DNA from 3 places in the Parabacteroides timonensis genome. Region 1 is predicted to be linked to each of the others. Evidence: riboswitches for the same ligand, from Rfam matches in the RefSeq annotation. Region 1 holds a riboswitch; each other region holds the start of a gene.
The links. Region 1 has a riboswitch for cobalamin ahead of BQ7394_RS01410 (threonine/serine exporter family protein). Riboswitches for the same ligand answer to the same signal wherever they lie in the genome.
Positions count from the first base shown of each region.

Region 2: another riboswitch for cobalamin. It lies ahead of BQ7394_RS14480 (ribonucleoside-diphosphate reductase subunit alpha); the one in region 1 lies ahead of BQ7394_RS01410 (threonine/serine exporter family protein).
Region 3: another riboswitch for cobalamin. It lies ahead of BQ7394_RS12120 (sirohydrochlorin cobaltochelatase); the one in region 1 lies ahead of BQ7394_RS01410 (threonine/serine exporter family protein).

Region 1 covers NZ_LT669940.1:140,945-145,522, reverse strand. Annotated here, with positions in the region: gene BQ7394_RS01420 (FecR family protein) at 1-670, opposite strand, end outside; gene BQ7394_RS01415 (RNA polymerase sigma factor) at 749-1,321, opposite strand; cobalamin riboswitch at 1,538-1,801, shown strand; gene BQ7394_RS01410 (threonine/serine exporter family protein) at 1,847-3,184, shown strand; gene atpD (F0F1 ATP synthase subunit beta) at 3,470-4,578, shown strand, end outside.
Region 2 covers NZ_LT669941.1:1,704,589-1,709,166, reverse strand. Annotated here, with positions in the region: gene BQ7394_RS14480 (ribonucleoside-diphosphate reductase subunit alpha) at 1-1,314, opposite strand, end outside; cobalamin riboswitch at 1,380-1,597, opposite strand; tRNA gene BQ7394_RS14475 (tRNA-Cys) at 1,735-1,806, opposite strand; tRNA gene BQ7394_RS14470 (tRNA-Cys) at 1,843-1,917, opposite strand; gene rfbC (dTDP-4-dehydrorhamnose 3,5-epimerase) at 2,075-2,635, shown strand; gene rfbB (dTDP-glucose 4,6-dehydratase) at 2,644-3,783, shown strand; gene BQ7394_RS14455 (AsmA-like C-terminal region-containing protein) at 3,784-4,578, opposite strand, start outside.
Region 3 covers NZ_LT669941.1:1,112,485-1,117,062, forward strand. Annotated here, with positions in the region: gene BQ7394_RS12110 (bifunctional aspartate transaminase/aspartate 4-decarboxylase) at 1-69, opposite strand, end outside; gene aspT (aspartate-alanine antiporter) at 106-1,806, opposite strand; cobalamin riboswitch at 1,950-2,144, shown strand; gene BQ7394_RS12120 (sirohydrochlorin cobaltochelatase) at 2,265-3,179, shown strand; gene cobJ (precorrin-3B C(17)-methyltransferase) at 3,426-4,578, shown strand, end outside.

The DNA of each region.
Region 1 (4,578 bases):
TAATCTGATTGGGCAGCAGAGAAGCGATAAGCTGGGTCTTGTCATGGAATACATCCACTTTTCCCTCCAGTAAAGCGATTTCGACCTCTCCCGGATCGCTTTTCACATTAAATTTTGTTCCTTTAACTACAATATTGATGCTACCGACAGATACCGTAAAAGGTAATCCTACCTGATGGGCCACATCAAAGAATCCTTCTCCCTTCAGATACAAATGCCGCTCCTCCATATTAAAATCAGATGCATACCGTAAACTGGATTCGCTGTTGATCCACACCTTACTCCGGTCAGGCAGGTTAAGGAATGACTTTTCTCCTTTCAGGGCCTGGAGTTCAAAATAATTTGATTGTTTTTCCATTCCCCAATAAAGTGCAGCAAAACCCATTACCATGATAACCGGTATCAGTATAGCCGCTATTTGTAAACGCCGATATTTATAATTGAGTCTTCTGACCTTCTCTTTCTGACGGGATTCCTGCTGCACATGATATCTCCGTTCATTAATCGAGTCATTATCATACGAATCCCAGATCGGAGATAATATTTCATCCAACGATTCAGTAGAGGCTGTACCTAGTTGCGATTTTAAGCGATCCAACTTTTTTGCATCTACATCATTATTCATCCAATCTCTGATGTCATTCGTTATGTTGTCTTTATGATCTTTCATATTATCGTTTTATATAGTATATATCTTGGAAAGGGAATTTTGTACCGCAAAAAAACAATGTTGCAAAACATATTCCGATTAAAAATGAAAAATAACCAGGATACTTCTCAACCGTTTCAGTTCTTCACGAACACTTTTCATTGCTTTTGTCAGGTTGTTCTTAACTGTTTGATGGGGGATATCAAGGCGGGAGGATATTTCTTGTGTGGACAGATCCTCTTCTGTTCTCATAATTAATATCTTTGCCTGTAAGGCCGGAAGCCTGGACATAGAACTGTAAATTCTATATTTGATATCCTGGCAAATCATGTGTTGTTCGATATCGGTACCATCGGCCTGATCTTCATCTATCGGAATTTGTAAATCTTCCAGTAATATTTCTTTGATCCTCTGTTGGAATATCGTCAAAATCTTATTCTTGGCGATGGTATACAGATAGGCTTTAAAAGATAACTCGGAAGACAACTGTTCCCGTTTTATCCAAATCTTCAAAAAGGTATCTTGCACGATATCCTGCGCTTCACTTTTTGACTTTAGCATTTTAAATGAAAATGAGTAAAGAGAGTCGGCATAGATTGAATACAAAGAATTAAAGTCATCAACTGAGCCATTTCTCAAACCATCGATCATTTGTTTTTCAATATAATTCATTGTTTTTCAGGTTGATTTGATGGGTGATCCTATCCTATTTATAATCCTAAATCACTCAAAAATACGAAATTACAACAAATTACATTTATTTTTTATTCTTTATTTCATTCCGGTTCAGGATACACCGATTACGCAGCATATACGCTTTGCCTCCCTCAACCGAAAACTATCACACAGAATGAGACAAAACTCAGGGTGAAGATATAAAAAAAATCAGTACCTTCGCGCCCGAATTGGTTCCGTACCCCCATTCGGGAATGCGGATTAAAAGGGAATCGGGTGTAAATCCCGGACAGTCCCGCTGCTGTGAAGCTCCGTTAACAGCCTAATACTACTTACGCCACTGGCAAAGCAGTTGACAGAGGACAGTTGACAGATTAAAGAATAATTAAACTGTCAACTGTCAACTATCAACTATCTCGTCGGGAAGGCTTTAGGATAGGAGTCAGTCAGAAGACCTGCCGTTCGTTCAGGCTCATATCCTCGTGGGTTAGGATAGGTGTAACATTTTAGAATATAGAAAAAATGATGACAGACAAGGATGTATTGTTATTACGACGCAAACTCGACCTTTTGCTTCGTACTGGCAAATTATTGATGGAAAGTGCTGCCGACACAAACCGTATTGAACGGAACATGAAACGGGTAGCAGCATTTATGGGTATACCGGAAGAGAAATTACATCTCGATATCCGGTGGACAATGATCATGGTAAATGTTAGTGACGAAAGAAACTCATTCTCCAAATTCCAGAAATGTGAAAAACATGGTATCAATATGACCATGATCTCGCAGATCAGCGATCTTTCGTGGCACGCCATCGAAGACGATTATTCTCTGGACCAATATGAGGAAGAACTGGAAAAGATTGCTTGCAAACCCAGAAACTATCTTCCCTACATCGTAGCTATCGGAGCAGGATTTGCCTGCGGGGGCTTCTGTAAATTATTCGGTTGCGACTGGATCGCTTTCCTGTTTGCTTCCATCAGTGCGTTTATTGGTTTCCGGGTACGCGCCCGCTGTATCGAGGCCGGCTTAAATGTCTATATGAGTATCGCACTTGCCGCTTTCGCTTCCACCTGCGTTGCTTATGCATCTTCTTTTACGGGATTGTCAGAAACACCTTATCAGCCGTTGCTGGCTTGCGCCCTGTTTATTGTGCCGGGAGTACCGCTGATCAATTTCGTGGATGATATGCTTGATAATCATCTGCTCGTCGGAATGACCCGTGCTGCCAATACTGCCATGATGGTAGTGGCAATGACTTTTGGTATCGCTTTTGCTATGCGCCTGCTTGTAATGAACGACATATCGATCGACCATAAGTTCAGCGAATTAAGCATGGTTCCTCACGACACGTACTTCGTTTATGCTATTGCCGCAGCGATTTCCGCCATGGGATTTTCTATGATCTTCAATATACAGCGCCGCCTGCTCTGGGTAGTAGCCCTAGGGGGTATTATCGCCGTATGTACCCGTAACTTCGTCAATTTTGAACTGGGCTATGGTCCCGTGATCGGTTCGTTTATGGGTAGTTTCGTTGTCAGTCTGCTTGCCGTAAAAGCAGTCCACTGGTTTCATGTGCCTAACCACGTACTGACTATCCCTTCAGTCATTCCGATGGTTCCGGGAGTACTGATGTATCGCTCCTTACTCGCATTCATCAATATGCATGGGGTCATTGGCGAAGTGACTAATGCTTTTGCCAACGGTATCAATTCGGCACTTATTATTCTTTGTATTTCCCTGGGAGTTGCCGTTCCGAATATCTTTGCCCGCCAATACATCGCCAAAGATCGTAAACGGTATCTGCAGGAAGAGTTGGAGAAACGCCGGCAACGTGGAAAATTTCTTGAATGGTAAGATAAATAAGTATATTTTTTAACAAAGAGAAACACAAGAAACAAATCCGTCCCACATTAGATTGAAACCAAAAAAGATCAGTTATGGATCAACATTCGACGGGAATGTTGATCCAAATTGTTCCATATCCAAAAGTTATTGGTCTATTTAGGTACATACCCAAAAATAGTTTAAAGTTTAACTAAATGCAAAAAAGCCCAAAAAGTAATATGTTCTGGTTTCCGGCGGGTTGTTTTCGTAATATTGCAACCTTGAAAACAGATTGAAAAGGTTAATTAGAATTGTATGGGAGAAACAAAAGGTTATGTTTCGCAGGTTATCGGGCCGGTTGTGGATATTCACTTCGATAACGAAAAAGAAGTAAAAGTAGTACTACCCCGCATCCATGACGCCATGGAGATAGCCCGCCCCAATGGAAAAGCGTTGATTGTCGAAGTACAACAACATATTGGGGAAAACACAGTCCGTACAGTCGCTATGGACACGACAGACGGATTGCAGCGAGGAATGGAAGCCGTTTCATGCGGTTCGCCTATTACCATGCCAGTTGGCGATCAGGTAAAAGGGCGTTTGATGAATGTTACCGGTGATTCGATCGACGGGATGGAAGAACTGGATCGTAAAGGAGCTCTCCCCATCCACCGTGAACCACCGAAGTTTGAAGATTTAACGACCAGTAAAGACGTTCTTTACACAGGTATTAAAGTGATCGATCTTTTGGAACCTTATTCCAAAGGGGGTAAGATCGGTCTTTTCGGAGGAGCCGGTGTAGGTAAGACGGTTCTTATCATGGAACTTATCAATAACATTGCTAAAAAGAACAACGGTTTTTCTGTTTTTGCCGGCGTGGGCGAACGTACCCGCGAAGGTAACGACCTGTTGCGTGAAATGATCCAGTCGGGTGTGATCCGCTACGGCAAAGAGTTCAGGGAAAGCATGGAAGCCGGGCACTGGGATCTGTCGAAGATAGATCACGAGGAACTGGCTAAATCGCAGGCTACATTGGTATTCGGACAGATGAACGAACCGCCCGGAGCGCGTTCGTCAGTGGCATTGTCAGGATTAACCATCGCCGAGTCGTTCCGCGACCTGGCACCCGAAGGGGAAACACGCGACATCCTGTTCTTTATCGATAATATATTCCGTTTTACCCAGGCTGGTTCCGAAGTTTCTGCGTTGTTGGGACGTATGCCGTCAGCGGTAGGGTATCAACCGACACTGGCTACCGAAATGGGAGCCATGCAGGAACGTATCACCTCGACAAAGAAAGGTTCGATCACCTCCGTACAGGCGGTTTATGTTCCTGCCGACGACTTGACAGACCCGGCACCGGCAACTACTTTTACACACCTGGATGCCACCACCGTATTGAGCCGTAAAATCACCGAGTTGGG
Region 2 (4,578 bases), on a different contig from region 1:
GTCTTCTTTTGCCATGCGCCAGAACAGGTCGGGATAACATACTGCCGGAAATATATCATGGGCTTTCATCCGGTCGTCGCCATTATTGGTACGGAGTTGGAGAAATTCAGGTAAATCTTTGTGCCAAACGTCGAGATACACTGCTACGGCTCCCTGCCGCATACCCAATTGATCTACGGCGACAGCTGTATCGTTTACCAGTTTCATCCAACGGATCACACCTCCGGCAACTCCTTTAAATCCTCGTATATTACCACCTGTGGCACGTACTTTCCCGAAGTACATCCCCATACCTCCGCCAAACTTGCTGACCATCGCAAAATTGTCAATACTGCGGTAGATACCTTCCAGGCTGTCGGGTACGGTATCGATAAAGCAACTGGAAAGTTGGTGATAAGGCTTGCGTGCGTTGGAAAGCGTAGGAGTTGCCATCGTAACCTGGAGGCTACTCAACAGGTCGTAGAACTTTTTAACCCACAACATCCGGTCGTGCTGTTCGGGCATGGCAAGATGCAGGGCGATTCCCAGAAACATTTCCTGTACGGATTCTACCGGTTCATGAGAACGGGTACGGATAAGGTAGCGTTTCGCCAGTAAATCCAGTCCTGAATAATTAAACAGTTCATTTCTTTCCGGACAGATAAATCCGGCAGCTTCTTCTATCTCTTGCTGAGAGTAATTAGCCAGTATATAGTTACCATATAATCCTTCGTTGGTGAGATAGCTTAATTTATCATAGAATGTATGGATACCGACAGCTTCTTCCTGTTTTTTTAGTTTCTTTGCCAACTGGAAGTTTAATAGACGGGCTGCAATGAATTCCCAGTCGGGAGCTTCCTGTGTAGTCAGTTCTACTGCCGCTTTGATGAGTGCCGTCAGTCGTTCTTTGGATGGCATTTCAGGTTTACAGAAACTGAAAAATTTCTCAGCCAGTATAGTCAGACTGTATTCGTTGGCAGTGAATTTATCCTGTATAGCTTTGAGTGTCTCCATAATGGTCGTATCACCCACTTCATGTGTAATGTGATTGAGGGCTTTCCTTCGTTCCGTCCGTTGCCAGCGATAGAGTATATAGTTTTTAGCTTCGGCATAAAAACCATGTTCCATCAGGCTACGTTCCACTTCGTCCTGAATGCGTTCTACACTGCGGTTTGCTACATTGCTGTTTACAAAACGCTCCACTTCATCCACCATGCTGCGGATGTTTTCGTCCGCTATTTCCTGTCCGGTACTGGCAAAGCTTTTCCGGATGGCAACGGTTATTTTCTCCCTGTTATAAGGTTCGGATGCCCCATTTCTCTTGGTTATTTCCATGAGATACTTTTGAAAAATAAAATTAGAGTATACTTTCGTACTGTTCCCCTATCCCCACGAGTAGAAACAGCCTTTAATGAACGGCAGGTCTTCTGACTGACTCCTTAATTTCCGATACCTTCCCGGTGTCCTCCCTTTAAAGGGAGGACCTCCAGTGGCAATTGTCTTTATCGGAAAGTAGAGCGGAGTTTTACAGCAGCGGGACTGTTCGGGATTTTCACCCGATTCCCTTTTAATCCGAATGGAAGGAAATCCATCCGAAACCAGTTCAAAAGCAAAGGTAGCAGAATTTGGGAATCTAATAGCATGGAATACGTTAAAAGAAATAGAGGTGGCAAATAATTACTGAATTGAAGTTCTGATTTGAACACAAAAAAAGCATCCGAAAGTTAAACCATCAGATGCTTTTCAGTAATATTGAGGTTCCTGGCGGATTCGAACCGCCGTACATGGTTTTGCAGACCACTGACTAAGCCACTCATCCAAGGAACCGGACTTTATTTTGCTTCAACGATGAGTTTATCTCTTTGGAGGTTCCTGGCGGATTCGAACCGCCGTACACGGTTTTGCAGACCGCTGACTAAGCCACTCATCCAAGGAACCGTTTGTTTCAAATGATGTCTTATCGTTTTTGCGAGTGCAAAGAAAGGCATTATGTTTGGAATATGCAAATCTTTTTCATTCTTTTTGCAGGTGTTGATAGTTGCAGAACTAAGGAAAAAGAAGTTACTTTGTCTCCTGTTAGTATAAATATAAAGGAATGAATTATATAGAAACGGAAATACCCGGTGTCTGGATCATTGAACCAAAAGTGTTTAATGATGCGAGGGGATATTTTATGGAAGCTTATAAGCAGGCAGAGTTTGAACAACACATTGGTAAAATAAATTTTATACAGGACAATGAATCCTGCTCTTCCAGGGGAGTACTGAGAGGACTGCATTACCAGCTGGCTCCTTATTCGCAGTCGAAGTTGGTACGGGTGATAACAGGACGGGTATTGGATGTGGCTGTCGATCTTCGTACCGGTTCTCCGACGTTCGGTAAGTATGTAGCTGTCGAACTTTCCGCAGAGAACAAACGCCAGTTTTTTATTCCACAAGGATTTGCCCATGGATTTCATGTGTTGAGCGAAGAAGCCGTTTTTACCTATAAGGTAGATAATCCTTATATGCCAAGCCATGAAAGAGGCTTGCGGTTTAACGATCCGGCAATTGGTGTAGATTGGGGAATCACAGACATAGATGCAGTGAATTTATCAGAGAAAGATACAAAAGCCCCGCTATTGAGTGCGGCAGAATATAATTTTACATTTAAATAATACGGACGATGAAGACTTATCTGGTTACCGGTGCAGCCGGTTTTATTGGTGCTAACTTTATCAAATATATGCTGGCGGAACATCAGGATATAAAAATCGTGATTCTCGACCTGTTGACTTATGCAGGCAATTTGGGCACGATTGCGGAAGATATTGATGGCAAGCGTTGCGAATTTGTAAAAGGAGATATCTGTGACCGTGCTCTGGCTGATGAACTTTTTGCAAAGTATAACTTCGATTATGTGGTCAACTTTGCTGCAGAGAGCCATGTGGACCGTAGTATTGAAAATCCGCAGTTATTTCTCGTAACCAACATCTTGGGAACACAGAACTTGCTCGATGCTGCCCGCAGAGCCTGGGTGACAGGAAAAGACGAAACCGGCTATCCTCAATGGAGGGAAGGAGTCCGTTTCCATCAGGTATCGACCGATGAGGTGTATGGCAGTCTGGGAGCAGAGGGATATTTCCACGAAACTACCCCGTTGGACCCGAGAAGTCCGTATAGTGCTTCCAAGACCAGCGCCGACTTGTTTGTAAAAGCCTATTCCGATACCTATAAAATGCCCGTAAGTATCACCCGCTGTTCTAATAATTATGGCCCTTATCATTTTCCGGAGAAGCTGATCCCACTGATCATCAAGAATATCCTGGAGGGTAAATCCCTGCCGGTGTATGGCGACGGAACGAATGTAAGAGATTGGCTGTATGTAGAAGACCATTGCAAGGCTATCGATGCCGTTATTCATCGCGGACGGGTAGGAGAGGTATATAATGTAGGTGGTCATAACGAAAAGCAGAATATTGAAATCGTTAAACTGACCATCAGCACAATCCACCGGTTAATGACCGAGCAGCCCGAGTACCGCCAGATGCTCAAGAAGAAGGAGATTGGCCCGGATGGACAGATTTCGATCGACTGGATTAACGACAGCCTGATCACTTTTGTGAAAGACCGCCTCGGACACGATCAGCGCTATGCCATCGACCCGACAAAAATATCGGAAGAACTCGGCTGGACACCTGAAACCAGCTTTGAGGTCGGTATCGTAAAAACGATCCGATGGTATCTGGAAAACCAACAATGGGTAGAAGATATTACCGGCGGCGATTATATGAAATATTACGACCGGATGTACTCCGGCCGTTAATTACAAAACATTGGTTTCTCCATCTGGAGAAGTCGCTGAATGATTTGAAGAGAGGCTGCTCACCAATTCGGGAGCAGTCTCTTTTATTTGTTTACGTATCGACTCGCGTATTTCTTTGCGGACATTTGTGCGCGTGCTATCCAGTTCGGCTTCTTTGGCCGGCTTGAAGAGATCTTTATAGCGGCATTTCACGATCTTGTATTTGAAATTATCCAGATTACCGGTAATATCTATCCCCAGCTTGAATGGAACGGGTGATTTTAATACTGATAGGTGATAGTTGAATGTCATATCGAGATTATGCGTACCTCCGACAGCTACTTTATAACGGTCCATTTCGACAAGGAAGGGGAATACCTCTATTTTATTGTCCTTGATGGCCAGGTCGACCGAAATGCTATCTATCACATTCCGTTTTTTATTCTTGAACATAAGCGTTTTCGATATTTCGGTAAACGTCTCGCCATCCAGCAATACCATGTTTTCACCATGCAGGTAACAAGCCGAATGCAGAGACGGAAGTTCGAGCGACATCATGGAGTCCATCTTACAAGTTGCTGTGATCTGGCAATCCACTACTCCTTCAAACGAACGTAACATCGGTACCAGTGTGTCGATAGCAGGGTACAGGCTGATCAGTTTCTCAACCATTACATCTTCCATGTCGAGATCGAAGCCGGCAGATGCCCCTCGGCTATCTTTTGCCGTATAGAACATCGTCATATTTCCACGGCCGATGTTTGAGTTCATCGCCAGGTTACTCAGGTTGACGCTTTGATCGCGGATAATAATTTC
Region 3 (4,578 bases), on a different contig from region 1:
CTTCAATTCGAAAGGGCTGATCTCCGACATCTTCTTTTCGTATTCACGGGTAATTACTCTTTCTTCCATATATACATTATTATATGATTTATAAATTTGAATTTGTCAATTCATCAATAAGACAATCACAACACCCCAGATAATCAGCAAAGTGTTGCCGACAGCGTATGTAACAGTATAACCTAGAGCCGGTGTCTGGCTCTCCACCGCATCTTCCACGGCACCGAGGGCGGCGGTTGTCGTTCGTGCACCGGAAGTACAGCCCAGTGTGATGGCCGGGTGGAACTTAAAGAGATAACGTCCCATCAGGACACCTGCGATCAGCGGGATGGTCGTTGCCAGTGCACCGATCACGAACAGGCTTACACCTACTTCTTTAAAGCCGGTCACAAAACTTGGTCCGGCCGTAATGCCGACAACAGCGATAAACATATTCAGTCCGACATTATTCAATACCCAGAGCGATGGTTCCGGGATACGACCGAAAGTAGGATGTTTGGAACGAAGCCAACCGAACACCAGTCCGGCAATCAGTGCTCCACCGCTTGTACTCAGGCTGACCGGAATATCTCCGAAATGCAATGCCAGCGAACCGATCACACCACCGATAAAGATACCCAATCCGACAAAGACCATATCCGTCTGGTTCGTCGGACGATCTGCATACCCCAATGTGGCAGCCGCTTCATTCACCTCCATCTTGGTGCCGACTAACTCGAGCATATCACCCGGATCGATCTTAGTCGCAGCCAATACCGGTATACTGATACCTGCACGTTTGATACTTTTGATACTGACACCATGCATCACCTTTTCCTTACGGAGCCGGGCTACGGTCATCCCAACGAATTTTTTGCGTGATATCAGGACCGGCAATGTCTCTGCCGGGAAATCCAGTAATTCGATATCGTTCACCTCGTCTCCGATCCAGTCTTCTTCCCCGATCACAAACTCGCGACGGCCGCTCAATACGACCTCGTTTCCTTTCATAAGCATCAGGTCAGGCTTCACCTCATAGACAATACCGTTGATACGGACACGTTCGACGAACAAACGCCGTCCCTGCCCTTCCAGATAATCTTCCAGCTCCTGCACCGTCTTACCGGCTCCGAACCAATCGTTATTTATCTTATATGCACGGAAAGTAATCGGACGGGCGGCAGGCATGAAACCGGGTTGTTCGCTCTCATCGTCAGTTCCCATCTTCGACTCTAATTCTTTACAGGCTTTCTTTACGGAAGCTAACCCTCCAAGGAAACGGGGAGCGATATCACTCATGATCCAGGCAGAGCCGGCCGTACCGAAAATATAAGAAACGGCATAAGCCACAGGCATCACGTTTATCATCGAAGCTTTGTCGGCGGCGCTCATTCCACCCTGGTTGATCGTATCTTCCGCCACACCCAATACGGCAGAGATCGTCTGTGAACCAGCCAGTAACCCGGCAGCTTCACCTGCATTGTATCCCATCAACTTTGCCAACAGGAAAGGGACAAACAGACAGAACAGACACATCAGTACAGCAAAAAGGACCTGCGGAAGTCCTTCTTTCTTCAGTCCACGAAAGAACTGCGGGCCTACACTGTAGCCCACGGCAAAAAGAAATAAAAGAAAAAATACCGACTTGATAGGTGCTCCGATATCGATATGTAACTGTCCGATTATTACTCCGACCAATAGGACACTGGTAACGGTTCCCAACGAAAATTTCCCTATCTTGAACTTACCGATCCAGAACCCAAAAGCCAGCGTCAAAAAGATGGCCAGTTCCGGATAGTGTTTAAGTAAATCTACAAACCACTCCATATATAAACTGTTTGGCGTTAATACTAAATAGACATTGTTATGTCCGGTTTTTACTTGTGGTAATGAAACAGAAGCCATAAGGCAGTTGTTCCGACAGAATCAATTAAGATAGTATAAAATCCCTCTTATTTTAAATAATTTTCTATCTTTGTCACCGCTTTGGTGATACGGTAACTTCCGGTTATCGTATAAAAGGGAATCCGGTGAAAATCCGGAACAGTGCCCGCTACTGTTAAGCCCATTCCGAAGGAAAGCATTCTTACACCACTGTCCGATACAAGGACGGGAAGGTCGCTTTCCGGGCAAGTCAGGAAACCTGCCAAGTTTTTTATATTGTATCTTCCCGGGGTCAGGAGGATGATAAGAACATACGGACAATCTCTTTTCATAAAAAATGTTTACCGGCTACTGGTATTAGGGTTTGTCGTATTCGTAGGTTATCTTTTAATTTACATTATATGAAACATTTACTATTACTTATTGCTTGTATGCTCGCACCTATGTGCTGGGCACACGATGGCGAAAACTTCGAGGCATCCGACATGCTGGCCTCCATGCAACCGGGTGACAAAGCCGCCTTATTAATGGTACATTTCGGTACCACGTATGACAACACCCGTGCGCTTACTATCGACGCGATCAATCAGAAAGCAAAGGAAGCCTTTAAAGACATGGAAGTACGCGAAGCTTACACCTCCCGTATTGTCGCACGCCGCCTGAAAGCACGCGGTATCGAAAAACTGAATCCTATGGAAGCGCTGGAAAAACTGAAAGCCGACGGATATACCCATATCCTTATCCAGTCAACCAACATTATCGAAGGGGTAGAAATGGAATCGCTTCGCAAAGACATTGCGCCGCTGGAAAAGAATTTCAAAGACATACGCATCGGCAACCCGTTGCTTTATACGCCTCACGATTTTGAGGATGTAATAATAGCCATCACAAAGAACGGGGCGAAAGAAGGTGCAACCGTCCTTGTAGGACATGGCACATACACACCTGCGACAGCTCAGTATGCGATGATGGATTATATGTTGCATTCGAAAGGTTACAACGATTATTATGTGACAACAGTTGAAGGTTACCCTTCTTTCGACGATATGGTTGCCAAACTTGAAGCAGGCAAAACAAAGAAAGTACTATTGATGCCTTTCATGTTCGTTGCCGGCGACCATGCGAACAACGATATCGCAGTCGACATGAAAGAGGAACTGGAAGGGAAAGGTTACCAGGTTTCCGTATTTATGCAGGGGTTAGGACAAAATCCGGAAATCCAGAATATATTTATCGATCATGCCAAGTTTGCCGCCAAACACAAGATGATAAATATTATGGATAAGAAGAAAAAGTACGCTGCAGAAAAAGATTAGTACTATAAGAGACTAATATCTCCCCATTTACATAGAAATATACAATAAGTAAATTCATTCAAATAATACATCTGAATGCAATTCCAATTTCTTCCGAATGAAACTTGATTTTCTTTCGGAAGGAATTTTCTTTTGTACCGGATGAAAAAACAGAATTGAAGGCTATATATAATCCTATTATACCAATAAAATACATTATCTTTGTTGGTACTGATAAAATCAGAATCAATAACTCAAAGCTAAAAGATGAATACAGGGAAAATAATCGTAGCCGGGATCGGTCCTGGTAGCGAATCTGATATTACTCCGGCAGTTCTGTCTGCCATCCGTCAGTCGGATGTCATCGTCGGGTATAAATATTACTTTCAGTTTGTTGAATCAGCGATCCGTCCCGATGCAATCTGTATCGACTCGGGGATGAAACGCGAAAAAGTCCGGGCAGAAGAAGCCTATAATTATGCTACCGAAGGCCATGTGGTAACAGTTATCAGTTCCGGCGACTCCGGTATTTATGGCATGGCTCCCCTTATCTACGAGATGAAACGCGAAAAAGGAAGCGATATTTCGATCGAAGTACTTCCGGGAATCAGTGCTTTCCAGAAAGCAGCCTCTCTGTTGGGTGCTCCGGTAGGACACGATTTCTGTGTGATCTCCCTCTCCGACCTGATGACACCTTGGGAAATGATAGAGAAACGGATCAAAGCCGCTGCCTCTGCCGACTTTATCACGGCTATCTACAATCCCAAAAGCGAAGGCCGCTACTGGCAGCTCTACCGCCTTATCGAACTCTTCCTGCAGGAACGTGACCCGCAGACACCTGTCGGTTTTGTCCGCCAGGCAGGACGTGAGGAACAGACTGTCACCATCACCACGCTGGCCGAATTCGATCCCGAACAAGTGGATATGTTTACTGTGATCATCATCGGTAACTCCCAGACATATCAATTCGATAATCACATGATAACCCCACGCGGCTATTATGGAGAGATCAAGATGGGTAAAAAAGAAACAGGTATCGGACAAGATATCATGATACGCAGTTTCCGGACAATCGAGAAAGAATTAAAGAACAAAGATATTCCATTAGACAAGAAATGGGCCTTACTGCACGCAATCCATACCACTGCCGATTTCGACATGGAAAACGTATTGCGGATAGACGACAACGCTGTGGCAACCCTCTACGAATTACTTAATAGCGGAAAGGTACACACCATCATCACCGATGTCACCATGGCTGCCTCCGGTATCCGTAAAGGAGCCTTACAACGCATGGGCATAGAAGTGAAATGCTATCTGTCTGACGAAAAGGCAATGGCCCTGGCTTCTGAAAAAGGGATCACCCGTACACAGGCTGGTATCCGTGTGGCCGTCAGCGAACATCCGGACGCTTTATATG